DNA from 2 places in the Streptomyces sp. NPDC060366 genome. Region 1 is predicted to be linked to the other one. Evidence: riboswitches for the same ligand, from Rfam matches in the RefSeq annotation. Region 1 holds a riboswitch; the other holds the start of a gene.
What was found. Region 1 has a riboswitch for cyclic di-AMP ahead of ACFWHU_RS20865 (C40 family peptidase). Riboswitches for the same ligand answer to the same signal wherever they lie in the genome.

Region 2: it holds a riboswitch for cyclic di-AMP, as region 1 does, so the genes downstream of both, ACFWHU_RS12620 (M23 family metallopeptidase) here and ACFWHU_RS20865 (C40 family peptidase) in region 1, are expected to answer to the same signal.

The regions. Positions count from the first base shown of each region.
Region 1 covers NZ_JBHXDC010000008.1:106,949-112,304, forward strand. The annotation lists gene ACFWHU_RS20845 (adenosylmethionine--8-amino-7-oxononanoate transaminase) at 1-437, opposite strand, end outside; gene bioB (biotin synthase BioB) at 430-1,572, opposite strand; gene ACFWHU_RS20855 (8-amino-7-oxononanoate synthase) at 1,716-2,924, shown strand; gene ACFWHU_RS20860 (ATP-binding protein) at 3,175-3,606, shown strand; gene ACFWHU_RS20865 (C40 family peptidase) at 3,672-4,145, opposite strand; cyclic di-AMP (ydaO/yuaA leader) riboswitch at 4,149-4,332, opposite strand; gene ACFWHU_RS20870 (hypothetical protein) at 4,689-4,994, opposite strand; gene ACFWHU_RS20875 (ATP-dependent Clp protease proteolytic subunit) at 5,002-5,356, opposite strand, start outside.
Region 2 covers NZ_JBHXDC010000004.1:17,141-22,496, forward strand. The annotation lists gene ACFWHU_RS12615 (PrsW family intramembrane metalloprotease) at 1-284, shown strand, start outside; gene ACFWHU_RS12620 (M23 family metallopeptidase) at 351-1,415, opposite strand; cyclic di-AMP (ydaO/yuaA leader) riboswitch at 1,427-1,581, opposite strand; gene ACFWHU_RS12625 (PP2C family protein-serine/threonine phosphatase) at 1,878-3,284, opposite strand; gene ACFWHU_RS12630 (MerR family transcriptional regulator) at 3,421-4,167, opposite strand; tRNA gene ACFWHU_RS12635 (tRNA-Met) at 4,353-4,426, opposite strand; gene ACFWHU_RS12640 (hypothetical protein) at 4,497-4,676, opposite strand; gene ACFWHU_RS12645 (HAD family hydrolase) at 4,780-5,356, shown strand, end outside.

The sequences.
Region 1 (5,356 bases):
CGGCCCAGCGAACGCCAGTACTGGAGGCACATCTTGACGGCGACCTCCACCGACACCGAACCCGAGTCGGCGAGGAAGACATGCCGCAGCGGTTCGGGGGTGATCTCCACCAGCCGGGCCGCCAGCCGGACGGCCGGCTCATGGGTGAGCCCGCCGAACATCACATGGCTCATCCGCGCGAGCTGGCCGTGCGCCGCCTCGTTGAGGACCGGGTGGTTGTAGCCGTGGATCGCCGACCACCAGGACGACATGCCGTCGACCAGCTCGTCCCGCCCCTCGGCGGGCCGGGCGAGCCGGAGCCGTACACCCGAGGCGGACTCCACCACCAGCGGGTCGGTGCGGCCGGGCATCGGGCCGTAGGGATGCCAGACATGGGCCCGGTCCAGCGCCAGCAGCGCGTCCGGATCCAGAGCGCCCCCGCCCGATGTGTCAGGCATTGGGCGCCAGGTCCGTACCCGCACCGCGCCGCCGTACGGTCACCAGGTCCGTACGGGCGGACGCGGTGTCCGCCCCGGCCGGTTCGGCACCGTCCACCGGCGTACCCGCGCACGGGCTGTCGCAGCCACCACCGCGGTGTCCGGGCAGCGTCGTCGTGTCCGTGCCCTCCACCTCGAACCCGGCGTCCGCGATCATGTCCAGGTCCGCCTTGCCCTCCTGGCCCTCGCTGGTGAGGTAGTCACCGAGGAAGATCGAGTTGACCAGGTGCAGCGCGAGCGGCTGCATCGTCCGCAGATGCACCTCACGCCCGCCGGCGAGCCTGACCTCCACGTCGGGGCAGACGAACCGCACCATCGCCAGAATGCGCAGCGCCCGCTGCGGAGTCAGATTCCACTCGTCGGCCAGCGGAGTGCCCTCGAAGGGGATGAGGAAGTTGACCGGTACCGAGTCCGGGTCCAGCTCGCGCAGTCCGAAGACCACGTCCACCAGGTCGGCGTCGCTCTCGCCCATGCCCGCGATCAGCCCGGAACAGGCCGACAGACCCGCGCCCTGCGCGTGCCGCACCGTCTCCACCCGGTCCGCGTAGGTGTGGGTGGTGGTGATGTCGCCGTACGTCGCCTCGGACGTGTTCAGGTTGTGGTTGTACGCGTCGGCGCCCGCCGCCTTCAGCCGCTCCGCCTGACCCTCCGAGAGCAGCCCGAGACAGGCGCAGACCTCGACGTCGGCATTCTGTTCCTTGATCGCGCCGATGGTCTGCGAGACGCGGTCGACGTCCCGGTCCGTCGGGCCCCGGCCGCTCGCGACCAGACAGACCCGCTTCGCGCCGCCGGCCACTCCGGCCGCCGCCGCCTTGGACGCCTCGTCGGGCTTGAGCCAGGTGTACTTGAGGATCTCGGCCTTGGATCCGAGGCGTTGCGAGCAGTACGAGCAGTCCTCGGGACAGAGCCCGGACTTGAGGTTGACCAGGTAATTGAGTTTGACCCGCCGCCCGAACCACTGGCGGCGCACCTTCCCGGCCGCGGCCACCACATCGAGCAGATCGTCGTCGGAGGTCGCCAGCACGGCGAGCGCTTCTTCGCGCGACGGCAGCTCGCGCCGAAGGCCCTTCTCCACCAGTGTGTTCAGCAGGTCCATGGCGCCGATCCTGGCCTACGGCGGGCCTCCGGGCCAAGGATGAATCCTACAAGACAGGTGCATTCAGGTGTGTGTATGACCACACTCGAGCCGGGTTCGACCACGGTTAGGGTCTGTGGGCTGCCTACAAAAGGACCTGAGCCGTGCCAACCGAGCCGCCGCCCGTGCCGAGCACGCCCGCCCCGTCGGCTCCGCCGGATCCGTTCGGCTGGATCGACGACGAGGCCCGCCGGCGCGAGCGTTCCGGTCTCGTCCGTACGCTGCGGCCCCGCGACGCCGGCTCGGCGCTGCTGGATCTGGCGAGCAACGACTACCTGGGGCTCACGCACCACCCCGTGACGACGGGCGCGGCGGCCGACGCGGCGCGCCGCTGGGGCGCGGGCGCCACCGGCTCCCGGCTGGTCACCGGAAGCACCGCCCTGCACGCCGAACTGGAGCGCGAGCTGGCCGCGTTCTGCGGTTTCGAGGCCGCGCTCGTCCTGTCGTCCGGATACGCCGCGAACCTCGCCGCCCTCACCGCGCTGACCGCGCGCGGCTCGCTCGTCGTGTCGGACGCCGCCAACCACGCCTCCATCGTGGACGGTTGCCGTCTCTCGCGCGCCGAGACCGTCGTCGTACCGCACGCGGACCCGGAGGCCGTGGACAAGACGCTCGAAGCGCGCGAGGGTTCGCGGGCCCTGGTCGTCAGCGACTCGGTGTTCTCGGTGGACGGCGACGCGGCGCCGCTCGCGCGGTTGGCCGAGGTGTGCCGTACGCGGGGCGCGGCGCTGCTCGTGGACGACGCCCACGGTCTCGGTGTGCTGGGCGACGGCGGCCGTGGCGCCGTCCACGCGGCGGGTCTGGCGGGCGACCCGGGGACCGTCGCCACCGTCACGCTCTCCAAGTCGCTGGGCAGCCAGGGCGGCGCGGTCCTGGGGCCGGCCCGGGTCATCGACCAACTCGTCAACACCGCGCGGTCGTTCATCTTCGACACCGGACTGGCGCCGGCCGCCGTGGGCGCCGCGCTCGCGAGCCTGCGGCTGCTGCGCGAGGACCCGTCGCTGGCGGTCCGGGCGCGGGCGGTGGCGCACGCGCTGCACCAGGGGCTGACCGGGGCGGGGCTGACCGCCGTACGCCCGGACGCGGCCGTCGTCTCCGTCCGGGCGCCCTCCCCGGACGCGGCCGTGCGCTGGGCCGCCGACTGCCGGGCCGCGGGGCTGGTGGTGGGCTGCTTCCGGCCGCCGTCGGTGCCGGACGGGATCTCCCGGATCAGGCTCACGGCCCGTGCGGATCTGACGGACCGGCAGGTCGCCGCGGCGCTCGCGACGATCGTCGCGACCGCGCCCGCCGGTGCCGTGGGGCGGGCCGTCTGACGCACGCGTAGGTGCCCGCCCACGGGTGTCCCACCTCGGTCGCCGGGGCCGGAAACTTGAGCCCGCTCAAATACGTTTGCGCGTAGCAGGGTTCACCGCTTAGAGCGACAACCGGGGCCGTATCCCGGCGGATCGCCCGTGCGCCGGGTGCCGTTGATGGCAGTGTGTCGCGAAGCGCAATCCGGGGACGTACTCGCGGGCATCTGCCGTAGGTCGGTCTGCGTCCCGGTGGGAAAGGGACAGCGTCGCCATGGCAGACCATCAGGAAGCATCCGTCACCCTGCCGAGCGATCCCGCCTCGGTACCGGAGGCACGCAGATATGTCGCGCGCGTCCTCTCGGAGTGGGGCCTGCCCGACGACGCCGAGACCGCCGAAACGGTTCGCCTGATCATCTCGGAGCTGGCGACCAACGCCGTGCAGCACACCTTCGGGACGTCACCGACCTTCACGGTCGACGTCACGCTGGAGCGCGACGAACGGCTGCGCGTCGGAGTCACCGACAGCCATCCGCGGTGGCCGCGGCGGCTCCCGGCCGCGGTCCAGCAGGACAACGGCCGTGGCATGGTCATCATCCGGGCGCTGACCGCCGAGTACGGCGGCGGACTGTCCGTCACTCCCACGGCGGACGGCGGCAAGACGGTCTGGATCACCCTGCCCTGGACGGTCCCCGCCCCGGGCTGACCCGCCGCACCCGCGCACCGGAACAGCGCACCGGCTACCGCGCACGGCCCGCCACCCGCCGGGCGTCAGCGGACGCGGCCGTACCAGACGCTCTTCGACCAGATGCGCTCCAGCCGCACCACCTGGCCCGACTTCGGCGAATGCCAGATCTTGCCGGCTCCGGCGTAGATCCCGACGTGGTAGACGCTGTTTCCGTAGTGGAAGAAGACCAGGTCGCCCCGTTTGCGGCTGGAGGCCGGGATGTGGCGCGACTTGTTGTACTGCTGCTGCGCCGTGCGCGGCAGCGACTTGCCCGCCTTCTTGTACGAGAACACCGTCAGGCCCGAGCAGTCGAACCGGTGCGGACCAGCCGCCCCGTGCTTGTACGGCGCGCCCTTCTTGGAAGCGGCCACATGGAGAGCCTTGGCGGCGGCGGCGTGCTGGGCGTGCGCCTCGGACACGGCGCCGGGCGCCAGCATCGTGCCGCCGACGGCGGCGAGGAGGACCGATGCGGTACCGGCCCGGGAGAGCAGCGACGGGACATGCGTCTGCGCGGACATGCGCAACCCTTCGTCAGCCGCCTGTGAAGGATGACCTGTCGGGTTCGGACAGGCGAAGATGTCCGGCCGCTCGCGCGGCTTCACCCCGAGGAGCGGTCCATGGTCGGAACGCCCCGAACTGCTCGGGTCCTCCACTCCTGCCGATCCACTCGTGTCGACCAGTCATCCGGAGCGGCGGCAGGACTCGGCGTCCACCCGGACCGCCCCGCCGAGGTGGCGGGGGCTTGTCGTCCAACGGATCTTGACGCGGCATCAGCGAAATTCCGAGCCGCAACGACTGGATGTGACCCTCGTCACTTTTGGGCTATTTGGGCCCCTGTGGGCGATTCGGTGAACGGCTGATATGACCACTCACGCGCTGTACCTGCGACGCAGCGGTGTGTTACGGCCGGACGGCCGATCACCCGTCGCAACTCGCCGTCCCGATCTCGGCGGGCGCGTCGATACGCCGAACGAGCGGGCAATTCCCGTACGGACGCGTCCATACGGGGCGGTCGGCCGCCGGTTCGTGTCGTGTCGCGGGTCCGTGGGGCCGGGCCCGTATCAAGTCGCAGGGCCGGGCGGCATGGTGACACGCCCGGCCCTGCGCTCCCCGTCGAGCACCCGCAGGGCGCGGTCCAGGGTCGGCGTGTGCAACTCCCTCTCGCCTCTGGCGTGCATCAGCGTCAGCGCGTCGCGCAGTTCGGCGGCCCTGGCCACCAGGGCCTGTGCGGCGCGCAGCGCGCCGTACGTGTCGTCGCCCCGCGACGGATTGATCCGGCCCACCAGGTCGACGACCTGGAGATAACTGTCGACGAAGTCGCCCTCGGCGCGGGTCAGCGCGGGCAGCGGCGGCAGTTCCGGCAGCATCGGGCGCTCACCGGGGGGAGTTGAGGCCGAGGGACGCCCTGCGGTCCTGTGCGACATGGTCCACCAGGCCGTACTCCAGGGCGCCCGGCGCGTCGAAGATCGTGTCCCGGTCGATGTCGTTGTCGATCCGCTCGGCGCTCCGGCCGGTGTGCCGCACCAGCATGTGCGCCATCAGGGCCCGCAGTCGCAGCAACTCCTCGGCGTGGATGGCGAGATCGGACGGCTGGCCGCGTACGGGCTCCTCGATCCCCGGCTGCTGGAGTACGACACGCGCGCCGGGCAGTGCCATCCGCTTGCCGGGCGCCCCGGCGGCCAGCAGGACGGCGGCGGTCGACACCGCCTGGCCGAGACAGGTGGTCGCC
Region 2 (5,356 bases), on a different contig from region 1:
CGATCGCGCGCACCGTCGCGGGGCGCGGCTACGGGGCCGACGCGGCCCGCACGGTCGGTGAGTACGAGGCGTTCGCGACGTCCCTGGCGTTCCTGCGCCACCGGGCGGGGCGCGGCACGGCGGGCCCGGACTACGTCGAGCGCGAGCAGGAGCTGCTGCACCACATGTGGCAGCGCCGGGAAATAGCGTCGCCCGCGCTGGCTTACGCGGCGCGGGCGACGGGGCGGGTGTGGACGCCGCCGCCGTACATCGACTACGGCGGCTACAACCCGTATCGGAGCTGAGTCCTGCTTCTTCGGATCAAGCCGGAGGGGACAGGGCCGGATCATCCGACCCTGGTCCGGATCCGGTCAGGGGGCGAGGCCCTTGCTGCGCAGCCAGCTCAGCGGGTCGATCCCGCTGCCGCCCGCGGTGTGCACCTCCAGGTGCAGGTGCGGGCCGGTGACGTTGCCCGTGGCTCCCACGCGTCCGATGGTCTCGCCGGTGGTGACCTTCTGGCCGGCGCTGACCGTCATCGAGGACAGGTGGGCGTACCAGATCTCCGAACCGTCTTCGAGCTCCAGCACGACGCGGTAGCCGTAGGACCCCGACCAGCCGGCCGACTTGACGGTCGCGCTGTGCACGGCCTTGGTGGGCGTGCCCGTGGGGGCCGCGAAGTCCAGGCCGGTGTGCTGGCCGGAGGACCACATGGAGCCGGTCTGGCCGTAGGTGGAGGTGAGCGTGTACGAGGAGGTGGGCAGCGAGAAGCTGGCGGCCAGCTTCTCCAGACGCTCCTTCTCCGCCTTGGCCTCCGCCGCTTCCTTGGCCTTGCGCTTCGCCTCGGCGGCCTTCTCCTGCGCGTCGGTCTGCTGCTTCTTGGCCTCGGCCGCGGCCGTCTCGGCGGCGGCCGTCTCGGCGCTCGCCTTCTGGGCGGCGTCGGCCTCGGCCTGCTGCTGCTCGGCCTGCTGGAGGATCCGGGCGCGCAGCGCCTCGCCGGAGTCGGTGGTGCCCTGCTGGGCGTCAGCGGCGGTGAGGGCCGCCGTGGTGAGCGGGGAGGGCGTCTCGTCGTTCTTCTTGTCCCCGTCGGACATGAAAGACCCGACGCCGGGAAGAGACTTGGCGTCGGGAAAACTGTCCGAGATCGCGTCGGGAAGTGATATCGAGACCGCGGGCTTGTCCTGGGCGGAGGCGATGCCTCCCGCGCCGACCGCGGCGATGACGCCTACTCCGAGGACCGTGGAGCTGCGGGCGAGAGCGTTGCGCTGCTTGGCGACACGGTGCTTGCCGCGTACGGGACGGATGGAGTCCGCGGTGGGATTCCACTCCTCCCAGTCCCTGTTCGCCTCGCCGTTGCTGTGATCGGTGCCGGTGAGCCGGCTGCCGGGGCCGAAATGGGCCGGGGCTGAGGCTTCGGGGGCAGGCCTGTTGGACGCCACTGGGGCGCTCTCCTTTCCTTCCTTCTCGCCTACCGGGTTAGCTGACGGGTTCGGAGCAGGAAGGTCTCCTACGAGCGTTCTTGACCGCACGAGGCAGCAAGAGGCGCCCGATTCACCCCAATTGGTGGTTCCCCGGTTTCCTTGCGGAATTCGGCGCGTGCGCACGGTGCCGTCTCTTTCGACGGCTGGGACAACCGCGCTGCGTTATCGAACGTTAATAGACGACCGGGGCTTATTCCAAGCTGTTCCGGGTGATCGTTAGCGATGACGGCCGGGATCAACCGGGCCACAAGCGGGCGTAATCGGGCGAGTTGATCGACTCTTAGGCCGTGTGCGATCACACACTCGAACTGACGGTGCGTCAAATGTTATGCGGAGCGGTGCGCCTCAACTACACAGCGTGCCGGTCGAGATGACATCACGGCACGACGGGGTGCGGGGCGGGCGGCGCGACGAGCCGCCTCACGGCACGACGGGCATCGTTCTGCGCCGCTCCGGCTGCCGCGCGGTGGGCCGGCTGACGGCCAGCAGCGCCATGTCGTCCGTACTGCCGCCGCCGGTGTGCAGCCGTACGTCGCCGACGATCGCCTCCAGCAGCTCGTCGGGGCCGGGGAAGATCCGTCCCGCCAGCCGTTCGCGCGGGTCGTAGAAGACGCCCGCCGCGTTGCGCGCCTCGGTGAGACCGTCCGTGTAGAGCAGGAGCGTCGACCCGGACACGTACGGGACCTCGTCCGCCCGGTCCGGCCAGGCCCCCAGCTCGCCCATCCCGAGCGGCAGCGCCGGGTCGGAGGGGGCAAGCACCGTCAGCGCGCCGTCGGCGGCGAGCACCAGCGGCTCCGGGTGCCCGCGGTTGACCACCCGCACCATGCCCTCGACATGCGGGATCTCCGCCAGGACGGCGGTGGTGAAGCCCTCGAACAAATCGATCCCGCTGCGCCGGGTGCCTTCGCGCGCCAGTGCCCGCTCCAGCCGCTGCGCGACCCCTTCGAGCGAACTCTCCTGCTCGGCGGCCTCGCGGAAGGCGCCGATGACGACGGCCACGGTCTCGACGGCGCCCATGCCTTTGCCGCGTACGTCACCGACCACCAGCCGTACCCCGTACGCCGTGTCCTGGACGGCGAACAGGTCACCGCCGATGAACGCGCCCTCCTCGGCCGCCTCGTAACGCGCGGCGATGTGCAGCCCGCCTATGCGGGCGGCGGGTGTGGGCAGCACGGCGCGCTGGGCCGCCTCGGCGATGACCCGCGCCGAGGCGAGACGTTCACCGCTGCGGCGTACGACCCCGTTGATGGCCAGCGCGAGGACGGAGACCGTGAAGACGTTCAGCGCTTGACTGATCGTCGCGGTGTCCTGCAGATTCCCCGTCCCGAGATGCAGCCCCAGGAAGACCAGGGTCGACACGATGCCGACAACGAGGGTGCGCGCGAGCGAGAAGAACGGGGCGGCCACCAGCGGCGCCGCCGCGAAGAGCGGGGAAGCCGTAAAGGCTGTCGGGGTCACCTGGTCCAGCACGATCGCCACCACGATGATCAGGCCGGGCAGGAGTTCCACGATCGGATACGGCGAGCGGGCGCGGTGCCGGGCGCGCCGCCGCCTGGCCCTGCGGGGGCGGTCGAAACCGGAGCCGGAGGGACGCCCGCCGGGGGAAAAGGAGTCGTCCCAGTCGGGGTCTTCCGGCGGCCGGCTCGCCTCACCCAAGCCGGCGTCGGCGCGCCGGAGGCTACGCCGGATCCCGCGCTCGACGCTGTTCCTGAGACTGCGGAGCCTGGTCCTGGCGGACAGGCGACGGCGGGCGGCACCCTCGGCGGAACGGTCGTCGCTCCCGCCGCGTGCCGTCCCGTCGTCTCCGTTGTCTCTCAGGTGCCCCACCAGTCGTCTCCTGCCCGGTCCGCCGACGGCTGCGCACGGTACCGCGCACTTCCCAGGCTGACTCTTTCCGCGTCCGGCGGCTACCCGGCCATCGACCGACTGGGCTATCGGCGGGGCCCGGCCGCCGGGGCGGCCGTCAGTCGGTGAGATGGCGCTCGGCGTACACCTTCATCGCGTCCCGTACGAGCACGGCCGCGCCTTCCTCGTACTTGTCGTAGTTCCGGCCGAAGCGCGGGTCGTCGACGTACATCGCGGTGACCCCGATGACATACGACTTGCCGACGTTCGACGTGGTCGACAGCCACTCGTAGTGGCGGCGCGCGAGGGCCTGCGCCTCCTCACTGTCGGGGGCGCGGCCGTCCTTCCTGGCCCGGCCCCAGTCCCGGGCGATGTCCTCGTGCCGGCCCATGAACTCCTTCCGCTCGCTCTCGCTCAGCGAACGCCACCAGCGGTCCCCCTTCTCGTACGCGTCCCGGCCCCACCGCTCGGTCACCTCACGCTCGTAGCGCGTGTGATCGAAGCCGTCGAGAATCTCCTCGGCCATCAGCTCTCCTCCGTTCTCGGTCTTGTGGAGAGTGGTCCGCACCGAGGCGATGAGACGCCCCACCCGCTCCCGCTCCTGTTCCAGCAGCGAGAGATGGGTGCGCAGTGCGGCGGCCGTGTCCTGTTGGCCGTCGAGGATCCGGGCGATCGCGGGCAGACCGAGGCCGAGCTCACGCAGCAGCAGGATCCGCTGCAGGCGGACCAGGGCGTCCTGGTCGTAGTAGCGGTAACCGTTGCCGCCGACCCGGCTCGGGGTCAGCAGCCCCAGCTCGCCGTAGTGCCTGAGTGTGCGGCTCGTCGTGCCGGCCTTCTTCGCGATGTCCTGGATCGACCACTCCATGTCCGGAACGCTAAATCTTGACGTGACGTAAAGGTCAAGCCCGATTTCGCGGGACACGGCGGCAAGGAACGACGACACGGGAGGCCGACAGGGGATCGGCAGGAATCGGCAGGTGGTCGGCAGCAGGGGATCGGCGCACGACGAAGGCCCGGATCCAGTGGATCCGGGCCTTCGTTCTCTACCAGTAGCGGGGACAGGATTTGAACCTGCGACCTCTGGGTTATGAGCCCAGCGAGCTACCGAGCTGCTCCACCCCGCGCCGTTGAATGCAACATTACGCCATCCGGACCAAGATCATCTCCATTTTCCCGTCCGGGGCACCGATCGGCCTAAGCGGCCTCCACCACATCGGCGTGGACGGCGGCCGCCCACTCGACCAGAAGCCGCTGATACTCGTCCTGCTCGGCAGGGGACAGCGTCCGGCCCGCCCGCGCCCACAGGGCACGGATCTCCGTGTTGACCACGGCGGCAGGACGGACGGAAGGACGGGCATCAGAGGAAGCTGACATGGGGTAAGGCTACGGCCAGCCACTGACAATCGGCAGAGCGTGTACCCCACGTCCTCGTATCGCCACCGTCCGGAGCCCTTCAGCCCCTACGCTTACACCGGTGATCGAAACCATCGTGTTCGACGTCGGCGAGACTCTCGTCCGCGACGACCGTCACTGGGCTTCCTGGGCCGACTGGCTCGGCGTCCCCCGCCACACCGTCTCCGCGCTGGTCGGCGCCGTCACCGCACAGGGCAGGGACAACACCGACGCCCTCCACCTCATCAAACCGGGGATAGATGTCGGCGAGGCGTACCGCGCCAGAGAGGCCGCGGGCCGGGGCGAGCACCTGGACGAGTCCGATCTCTACCCCGACGTACGGCCGGCCCTGGCCGGGCTGCACCAGCTCGGCGCGCGCGTCATCATCGCCGGCAACCAGACCGCCAAGGCCGGTGAGCTCCTGCGGGGGCTCGATCTGCCGGCCGATCTGGTCGTCACGTCGGACGAGTGGGGCGTGGCCAAGCCGTCGGCGGAGTTCTTCACCCGCGTCGTGGAGGCGGCGGACACCGCGCCGGAGCGGATTCTGTACGTCGGTGACCACCCCATACACGACCTGTTCCCCGCCCAGCGGGCCGGGCTGCGGGCGGCGCATCTGCGGCGGGGCCCCTGGGGCTATCTGACGGCGGACGATCCGGACGTCG